DNA from 4 places in the Paenibacillus sp. TY11 genome. Region 3 is predicted to be linked to each of the others. Evidence: a T-box and tRNA genes for the amino acid it is inferred to sense, from the RefSeq annotation. Region 3 holds a T-box; the other regions hold tRNA genes.

Evidence for each region. The T-box of region 3 lies ahead of leuS (leucine--tRNA ligase). A T-box ahead of a tRNA ligase gene usually reads a tRNA of that ligase, here a tRNA-Leu.
Region 1: it has a tRNA-Leu gene. The T-box ahead of leuS (leucine--tRNA ligase) is inferred to sense a tRNA for this amino acid. The anticodon was not compared.
Region 2: it has a tRNA-Leu gene. The T-box ahead of leuS (leucine--tRNA ligase) is inferred to sense a tRNA for this amino acid. The anticodon was not compared.
Region 4: it has a tRNA-Leu gene. The T-box ahead of leuS (leucine--tRNA ligase) is inferred to sense a tRNA for this amino acid. The anticodon was not compared.

What each region holds. Positions count from the first base shown of each region.
Region 1 covers NZ_JCBAIQ010000003.1:22,536-24,723, forward strand. The annotation lists cyclic di-AMP (ydaO/yuaA leader) riboswitch at 52-224, opposite strand; gene AC6EJC_RS04290 (glutathione peroxidase) at 690-1,175, shown strand; tRNA gene AC6EJC_RS04295 (tRNA-Leu) at 1,323-1,405, opposite strand; gene AC6EJC_RS04300 (urease accessory protein UreF) at 1,669-2,188, shown strand, end outside.
Region 2 covers NZ_JCBAIQ010000007.1:216,486-218,673, reverse strand. The annotation lists gene AC6EJC_RS10030 (GNAT family N-acetyltransferase) at 1-297, shown strand, start outside; gene AC6EJC_RS10025 (N-acetyltransferase) at 406-840, opposite strand; tRNA gene AC6EJC_RS10020 (tRNA-Leu) at 1,234-1,317, shown strand; gene AC6EJC_RS10015 (NAD(P)H-dependent oxidoreductase) at 1,458-1,988, opposite strand.
Region 3 covers NZ_JCBAIQ010000017.1:49,651-51,838, forward strand. The annotation lists gene leuS (leucine--tRNA ligase) at 1-919, opposite strand, end outside; T-box leader at 981-1,237, opposite strand; gene AC6EJC_RS18420 (tautomerase family protein) at 1,422-1,811, shown strand; gene AC6EJC_RS18425 (class I SAM-dependent DNA methyltransferase) at 1,968-2,188, opposite strand, start outside.
Region 4 covers NZ_JCBAIQ010000007.1:127,786-129,973, forward strand. The annotation lists gene msrA (peptide-methionine (S)-S-oxide reductase MsrA) at 1-82, opposite strand, end outside; tRNA gene AC6EJC_RS09570 (tRNA-Leu) at 839-923, opposite strand; gene AC6EJC_RS09575 (YhjD family protein) at 1,146-1,682, shown strand; gene AC6EJC_RS09580 (carboxymuconolactone decarboxylase family protein) at 1,822-2,145, opposite strand.

The sequences.
Region 1 (2,188 bases), on a different contig from region 3:
GGCTTCTTACATATCCATGATAAAATAAACCATGGCTGCACACGGCGGTTTGTTGCCTCTCCCTGTACGCTTACGAGGTTAGCTGTCGGATTCGGACGTGAGAGTCGCCCTATTTCTGGCACTTGACCGGAAAATTCACCCCATGAGACACACGACTTCCAAAGCCGTACAGTCTCGATTGGTTCCCCCGCTTTTGCAACTGCAAAATTCAGCGCTATAGACAATTCGTTGTTGCTTCATTCATGTTAATTTGAAATTACGTCTTGAATCATACACCCGCGCAAGGAAGACTGTAAAGCTCAACTGCGGGGTTATAAATCGGCCTTTAGAGCATAGAAGATTAATAATAACGCTTACAATGCAATTATGCTTATCACAGCTCCTTCAATCTCTGTTTTTCATCCCTTTTTGAAAATGATAGGCATGTCAATATTGGCGTAGGGTAAGGCGTTGTTGTCCCTTTTTTGTAAAAAGGGAAGAAAATACGCTATATGTAACAGATAAATACCGATTGAACCCGCTTTTATGAGAAGAAACACCTCAATTCGCTCCATTTGCAGCGCGATTTACCGTTTTGAACAAAATACGATTTTACAGTGGCCGAACGCTTATTATAGCTATCCCAACTTGCAACCTCTTATTAAGTTGTTTAAAATTTAATTGTAGAATATCGAATAAGGAGGGATAACATGACCGTTTATGAATATGATGCACAAACCCTGCAAGGGAAACAAATTCCGTTATCCACATATGAAGGGAAAGTACTGCTTATCGTGAACACAGCCAGCAAATGTGGATTAACCCCCCAATACAAAGCGCTACAAGAGCTATATGACCAGTACCATGAACAGGGGCTCGAAATTTTGGGATTTCCCAGCAACCAGTTTGCCAAACAAGAGCCGGGTTCCAGCGAGGAGATTTCCGAGTTTTGCCAAGTCAATTATGGAGTTACCTTTCCGATGTTCGCCAAGACAGATGTCAATGGCGATCAAGCGCACCCCTTATTTCGCTACCTGACCCAAACAGCTCCGGGGGTATTAGGCTCCAAAGCGATCAAATGGAATTTCACTAAATTCTTAATTACACGCGAAGGTAACGTATTTAAGCGTTATGCGCCGCAAACCACTCCGGATAAGCTGGCAGGGGATATTGAGAAGCTTTTGCAGGAAAACTGACATTTTACTTTATCAAAGTCAACAAGCAGCCTGTCTTCCATACGATCGCTTCTGTTGCTGGAGGATATAACGAAAGTGCTTAACAAAAAAAGCATCCCTTCACGTAGAACGTGTCAGGATGCTTTTTCAACTGGGTTTTGCATATAATGCGGTCGAGAGGACTCGAACCTCCACGGGCGTACGCCCACTACCCCCTCAAGATAGCGTGTCTGCCATTCCACCACGACCGCAAATCATAATGTATTGAGGCAACAGATTTATTATACTCTCTCATCATCTATTTGTAAACAAAAATATAATAATTATTTTTAATGTTATTTTATTTAACATATATGAGCTATAAAAATATTTAATTTGACACAAAAGAATTATAAGTGTAAATATATATTACATATTAATTTAAATGATTTCATTTAAACAAAGAACTAAGTCAAATAATATAACATAAAGATTCACTCCAAGGAGGCGAACCGCCCTGCATAAAGGCAACCGCTTGCTGAACTACGCATTATTGTTGGACCCTTCCCTACCCGTTGGTGGCTTTACCCGTTTTTACGGACTGGAGGAACTATTCCGTAACGGACACTTGAACTGTCTGCAAGACCTGGAACATTACATGCGGGACGATTTGTATCCTCAATTTACAACCCTTGACGGCATGGCCATCAAAAGTCTGTATGTCGCCATCCAACAAAACGACGGTTGGCGGATCGCTCTTATTGATAAGATGCTGCATACCCAACGTTCCTCCTTGCAGCACGTGAAAGAGTCGCGACTATCTGGCCAGCGTTTACTCAAGCTCGCCAAAGCTCTTTATCCTTGGCTTGAATTTGACCAACTGGAAGCCATACTCATTCAATACAATGCGATTGGCACACTAGCTACCGTTCACACCTGGATTAACTTCCTCCTCGGAAGCGATGTAGAACAGACCGTTCACGGCTATCTTGCCACAGCGGTATCCTTCTGTGTCGAAGATGCTTTCAAACTGCTCAATCCTCCTTACGAGGAAA
Region 2 (2,188 bases), on a different contig from region 3:
TCGGCTATACGAGGCAGCGGGTTAGGCAAAGAGCTTATGAGCAAGTTTATTTCACAGTCCGGTAAACCAGTAGTACTGGAGGTGGAGCCGCCAGTGGATGAATGGACTCGGAGAAGAATCGGTTTTTATGAGCGTTTGGGGTTTCATATGAACCATTTTGAGTATGTACAGCCCCCATTAAGAGAAGGGCAGGATAATCTGAAGCTTCAAATTATGAGCTATCCAGGTGCGCTGGCTGAACAGGATTTTGCTCCGTTTAAAAAGATTTTATATACCGAGGTTTATGGGCTTAAATAAGAGACTATATAAAGTCAGTTGTATTATATAAAATAAAAGGCTCTGCTTATGCCGTATTTTTACGGGAGCAGAGCCTTTTATTTTTAGGGCTGAAGGTGCTTCATTATGTTAGTGTCTTGTCCATATCATGACAAACTCTTTCTCGCCAGTCTCGGAATCTATAGATTCCTCTTGAATGGTAAATCCATTTTTAGTATAAAAGTTAAATGCTTTCGTGTTCGACTGGTATACCTTCAATTGGATCTGATCATATTGCTTCTTGACCCAATCTAGTAGTAACTTGCCATAGCCTTTTCTTTGAAGGTCTATGCGTATAAACAGAGCTGCCAAATACCCATCCACCATGGAAACGAAGCCACCAATGGTATGGTCGGGCTGAATGATAGCATAGTTTTGAGCTAGAGGGAGGTAATTGCTCTCCATCTCGGTCACTTGTGATCTCCAATATTGCGGATCAATAAAATGATGGGCTTCTATGGAAGCATCCAGCCAAATGGCTGCCAAATTCTTAAATTCTTCAACATTTACTGGTCTAATAGACATCGTATCGCCTCTTTTCATAGTATGTAATCTATTCCGATAGTTAATGATGAGAAGTATGATGTTGAAATAAAAAAGACCGTCCGTAGACGGTCTTTCTACCCGTGGCGCCTAACTAAAGCTTTGATCCGTATCCCGCGCCTCCGTCAACTCTGTAAATTAGAGAATAACGGACCGGGTAAGGGATACGCTCAACATGTGATTATTGATGTTGACGCACCTCCTTTCCTGATGCTTCCATATTACCATATCTGGTGTGTGATATCCAGTTATTTTCGTATGTTTTCAGGAAAAATTTATAGAGAATATTATATAAAAATAACTTGATTTTATGGTTCATGGGAGATATAATCTTAATTACGATGATTGAAAAACATCGGTATGAATACATAATATGCGGTCGTGGCGGAATTGGCAGACGCGCACGGTTCAGGTCCGTGTGGGCTAACCCCCGTGGAGGTTCGAGTCCTCTCGACCGCATCTTACCCTAACAATTACAGGTTCTTGGATTGGCTGGATGCCACCAAGGGCCTGTTTTCATATGGTCAAAAAGCTCCGTGTGTTGCTCATCTCCTGGTGAACGGCATTTATGACCATGTTATCAGAAATAAATAATCATTCTATTTATACTGGAATATATATTTAATATAGTCTTTTGCACTCTGACCAATTTCTTCATCGCTCGCTTGAAATGAGGCTCCGAAGACAGCGAAATAGGGTAATGATATTGCACCAACATGTACTGCGCTGGCTTTAAAAGGTGTTATAACTTCATCTACAGTAAAAGAAACGGAACCAGTAGGTAAGTAATTTTCTTTTTTATCGCCAATGGACATGGCTATCCCTAGCTTCTTATCTTTTAACTTATCGCCTTGTGAACCATAAGCCCATCCATGAGTAAAAACATCATCCAACCATTTTTTTAATAAAGGCGGGTAACTATACCAATATAAAGGAAATTGAAATATTATATTGCTATGTGCTTCAAGTAACTTCTGTTCTTTCAAAACATCAATGCTCCAGTTAGGATACTCTTTATAAATCTCATGAATTGTAATTTCATGGGTATATTGAAGTAATTCTTGTTTCCATCTTTGATTTACTCTAGAATCTTCAATATTCGGATGAGCTAAAATCACAAGAGTTTTCATAATAAATCACCTTTCTTGCGTAACATATTTTGCTTTTTCTAGATACTCTTATTATTATTCTGTACGCTTCAAAAAAAGTAAATACACACAATAAAGTAAGATAGTTACTTGAAAGTGTGCATTGGACTTAGAGTGAAGATATGCGATTATAGATATAATTAGATAAACTTTGTTATTTTTAGCGTTGAAGAGGTGGTACT
Region 3 (2,188 bases):
TGTCCTTGGCCAAATCCGTACGCTCCAGATCGCTTTTACGAGCAGCTTGTTCACGGTACTGTTGTACAGCATCCTTCTGCTCAGGTGTAGTGATAATGTCCACCAATTCCTGCTCTGGAGCCAGCACACAATAGCTTGCGCCGAACAGTGTATCCGGACGAGTTGTAAATACTGTGAGTTGCTCGTCATAGCCTTCAATTGGAAAACGAACCTCTGCCCCGGTAGACTTACCGATCCAGTTCCGCTGCATATCCTTAATACTCTCGGACCAGTCCAGTTCCTCCAGGTCATCTAGCAGACGATCCGCGTATTCCGTAATTTTCAGCATCCATTGACGCATTGGTTTACGGACGACTGGATGACCGCCACGCTCACTCTTACCGTCAATAACTTCTTCATTTGCCAGCACCGTTCCCAGTGCTGGACACCAGTTCACGGGTACTTCAGCTACATAAGCAAGGCCGCGCTTGTACAGCTGGATGAAGATCCACTGTGTCCATTTGTAATAATCAGGATCAGTCGTGCTGATTTCACGATCCCAGTCGTATGAGAAGCCGAGCGATTTGATTTGACGGCGGAAGTTATTTACGTTTTTCACCGTAATTTCGCGTGGGTGCTCACCTGTATCCAGCGCATGCTGCTCGGCAGGTAGACCGAAGGCGTCCCAACCCATCGGATGCAGTACGTTGTAGCCGCGCATTCTTTTATATCGTGAAACAATATCCGTAGCTGTGTAACCCTCCGGGTGGCCTACATGCAGACCGGCTCCAGACGGGTACGGAAACATATCCAAAGCATAAAACTTCGGTTTGCCCGGCTCTTCCCCGGTACGGAACGTCTTGTTCTCATCCCAATATTTCTGCCATTTTGGTTCAATACTTTGCGGTTGATAGCCGTGCTTCGGCTGTGTGTCTGTCATTATTTTTTCCTCCTCAAACGGTATGCAACAAAAAAACCTCTGCATCCCGTAGCGTGTCAGCGCTAGGGACGAGAGGTTATATTCCCGTGGTACCACCCTAGTTAGCAGAAAGCGTTCTTCGCGTTCTACTCCCTTTGCACCTGATAACGGAGGTGATCCGATGCGGGTTAATAACAGGATACAAACACCTGTAAAGGCGTTCCTGCGTTGGACGCATATCTCCGAGGCGAGTTCACTTTGCGCTGTCAACCGGCTTGCACCACCCGCCGGCTCTCTACATGTCCAGACAAAGCTACTATTCCTCATCAGCGATTGTTTAACCGTTAATAATGGCACTATTATATTGAAAACCGCGAAAAAAGTCAAATAAGGACTACATTTGGTGCTAAACACCATCTTCATGCTAATTGCCCATGACATATGAATACGAATGTTTTATACTAACTCCGAGTTAAATTGATTCAAGTTGAGATGAGTTGAGATAAGAAAGGTGAGTTGAGACATGGCACAGATTAAAATTTACGGAATAAAAGAAACTCTAAATCCGATCAAAAAGCAACTTTCAGAGGTGATTCATTCCGCTGTGGTGGATGCGTTCAAATATCCTCCAGACAAGAGGTTTCATCGTTTTTTTCCTATGAGTCAGGAAGACTTTATATATGCCGACGGTCGCTCCGAGGCGTACACCGTTATTGAAATCAGTATCTTTGAAGGCAGAACTACAGAAGCCAAGAAGCAGCTCATCCAGCTGTTATTCCAAAGAATTACGAATCATTTTGGCATTGCTCCAGAGGATCTTGAGATTACTATATTTGAAACGCCGAAACAGAATTGGGGCATTCGGGGTATACCGGGTGATGAACTTCAGCTGAACTATAAAGTGAACATATAAATCTCTAAAGTTAATTAGGCAAAAGCTGAGTCTTCGAGGAATCTCAGGGGCTTTTTTCAAATACGAGCATCAGCCACTCCTGAGTGCAAAAAGACGCCCTTCATGTCATCATGAAAAGCGTCTTTCTTTTTTGCATATTCGCTCAATGAAGCCTTGCTATTTTACAGCAACATAAAACAGTCTCGCTGCGTCATTTTCTGCTTCTATCCATTCAAAATCCGCATATACCTTCACATCACGAAAACCCGCTTTGGACAATTCTGACTTCATCCAGTCCGGGTCATAGGCACGCTGTACATGAATTTCCTCGAAACGCTGATACAGATCGCGTCCTTCATGTTCTGCTTTCGCAAAGATACTGAGATGATGCTCAATTT
Region 4 (2,188 bases), on a different contig from region 3:
CAATGCCATGAATGCCCGGCTGCTCCTCGAACGGAGTCACCATACACCAGAAGCATCCACCTGCAAAAGTTGCTTTCTCCATCTTTCATCCAACCTTTCAATAGCTTCATCATAAAATGCGTTATTTTCTATCATATCTTAAAACGAAGCCTTATAAAAGAAATTTTCTCCCTTTACAAACCTCAACCGATATCCGTATTACATAGTCGTCCGGATTTTTTTCTGCAAAATAGTTGAGCAACTCTACTGAGTACGCACTCCCGCATACAGCCATCCCTTTACTCCCTATGTACTCTTTTATATTAGAGTACGCTTCAGACATTGTTTCATATGATCCTCTGTGATTTATGACGGCGTAGAGGCCTTTGGGTTTGGCAACTATTCTCTCTCCCAGAATCGGAGCCTTTAGCTTATTGGCAAAATAGTCCGGAAAATAATCCCTCGACTCAAGCCGATCCTTGCATAAAGAAAGCTTGGATGAAGCGCTCCTAGTCGCAGAGGGTTTGTCTGCACAGGCTGCAGAGGCATTAAAAAATGCAGGTCCCAAAAGCTATTCTATTCAATAGATTCAATTAAGAAAATTTCTCCGGTCATTGGTAAGCATTAATTATCCTGCTCTCACAGCTTCTGGAGGGATATTTTTCAAATAAAAACCCACAAAAATTCATTCTTTGGTTTGAAAGTTTCTTTCATAACAGTTAATATCTATGTTCCTCCGAATTATAACTCAGAGATTTTCGACACAGGTCTTGAGCAACAACATAAATCTCTTAAACATATAAAAAAGGTTCGTAAATTGCTACAAAAGCAATTCACGAACCTGTGTATTATAAGATGATGCGGTCGAGAGGACTCGAACCTCCACGGGGGGTTAGCCCACACGGACCTGAACCGTGCGCGTCTGCCAATTCCGCCACGACCGCATATATGTTGTCGTATGTCCTCGAAAGATCAATCTTTCTTAGCGACAAGATAGATCATACCATGCTCATATCAAGATGTCAAACCTTTTATGTTTCTTAATTCCCCCTTGATAAAAAAGGAATAATACGTTAAAATAGGAACATGAGTTCTTGGGAACAAAAGTTCCTTTTCTTCAATCAGTTATGGATAATCATCACATTTTCCTAAGGCGGTGAATGGTAATGATCTCTTCAGATACTACTCAGCATGAATGGTCTCTTGTGAAAAGTTATCTGCTCCTTACCTTTATTCAAAAAGTATTTGAGCGGGACAGCCTAATTCTTGAAGAAAGCGGTATGCTGAAAACCCCTGATCTTTATGTCGAAATGGTTAACGCAGGTGTAGATCGTACCGGAATCCTGCTATCTGAAATAAAACATGAATTTAATAAATATCACATTCGTGTTCTGGACATACAACAAAACCACTCCGGCGTTCACGCCATCTATATAAGTAAAGGAAATAAAGAGCAATTCAGTATGGCTATGCCCGCATTCCGTAAAGAAATGTATGAACGAATGCGCGCTTATCTGGGGCTCTCTACCTCTATGCCCCATACGGCCACTCTTCCTTTACCAGAGAAGCATCGCCCCGAATTACAAAACAGCTCAACTTTCAAACCCCTACGCATCGTTGAACGAAGTTTGGTTACATCCTCTTCGGCCTATAAGCGTAAGTCGCCTCGCCCTGCTGCTTTTGCCGCAAGCAGAAGAGCATAATCCCCGCCCAACACGCAATTGAAAGAAGCTTCCACAGACACCAACTGTGCTCGGAAGCTTCTTTCTAATAACCTTCATATATCCAAATCGATCTATATCCGCTATAACGGAGTATGAGGATATCTATTAATAATTCGCTTTATTGCAGCGCCTTCTGTACACGAGTAACCCCTTGGCTTAGAGCATGTCCTCCACCTACCGCTGCGGCTACAGCAATGGTCTCCATAATTTCCTGATCACTGGCTCCTTTGGACCGCGCCTCGTTCACGTGATAAAACGTGCATACCTCATTGTTGGCAAATAAGCCAATACCTAGCGCAATCAGTTGCTTGGTTTTCTCATCTAAGCTCCCGGCTTGAAAGCACTCTCCGGTGAAGCGATGATATGCATGAACTACCTCGGGCAACTTATCTTCCAAATGGCTGATTTGATCCTTGTATGCATGTACTTTTTCAACCGTCATTGACACAGCACGTCCTCTCTGTTGAGTTTTCCTTCATTACTGT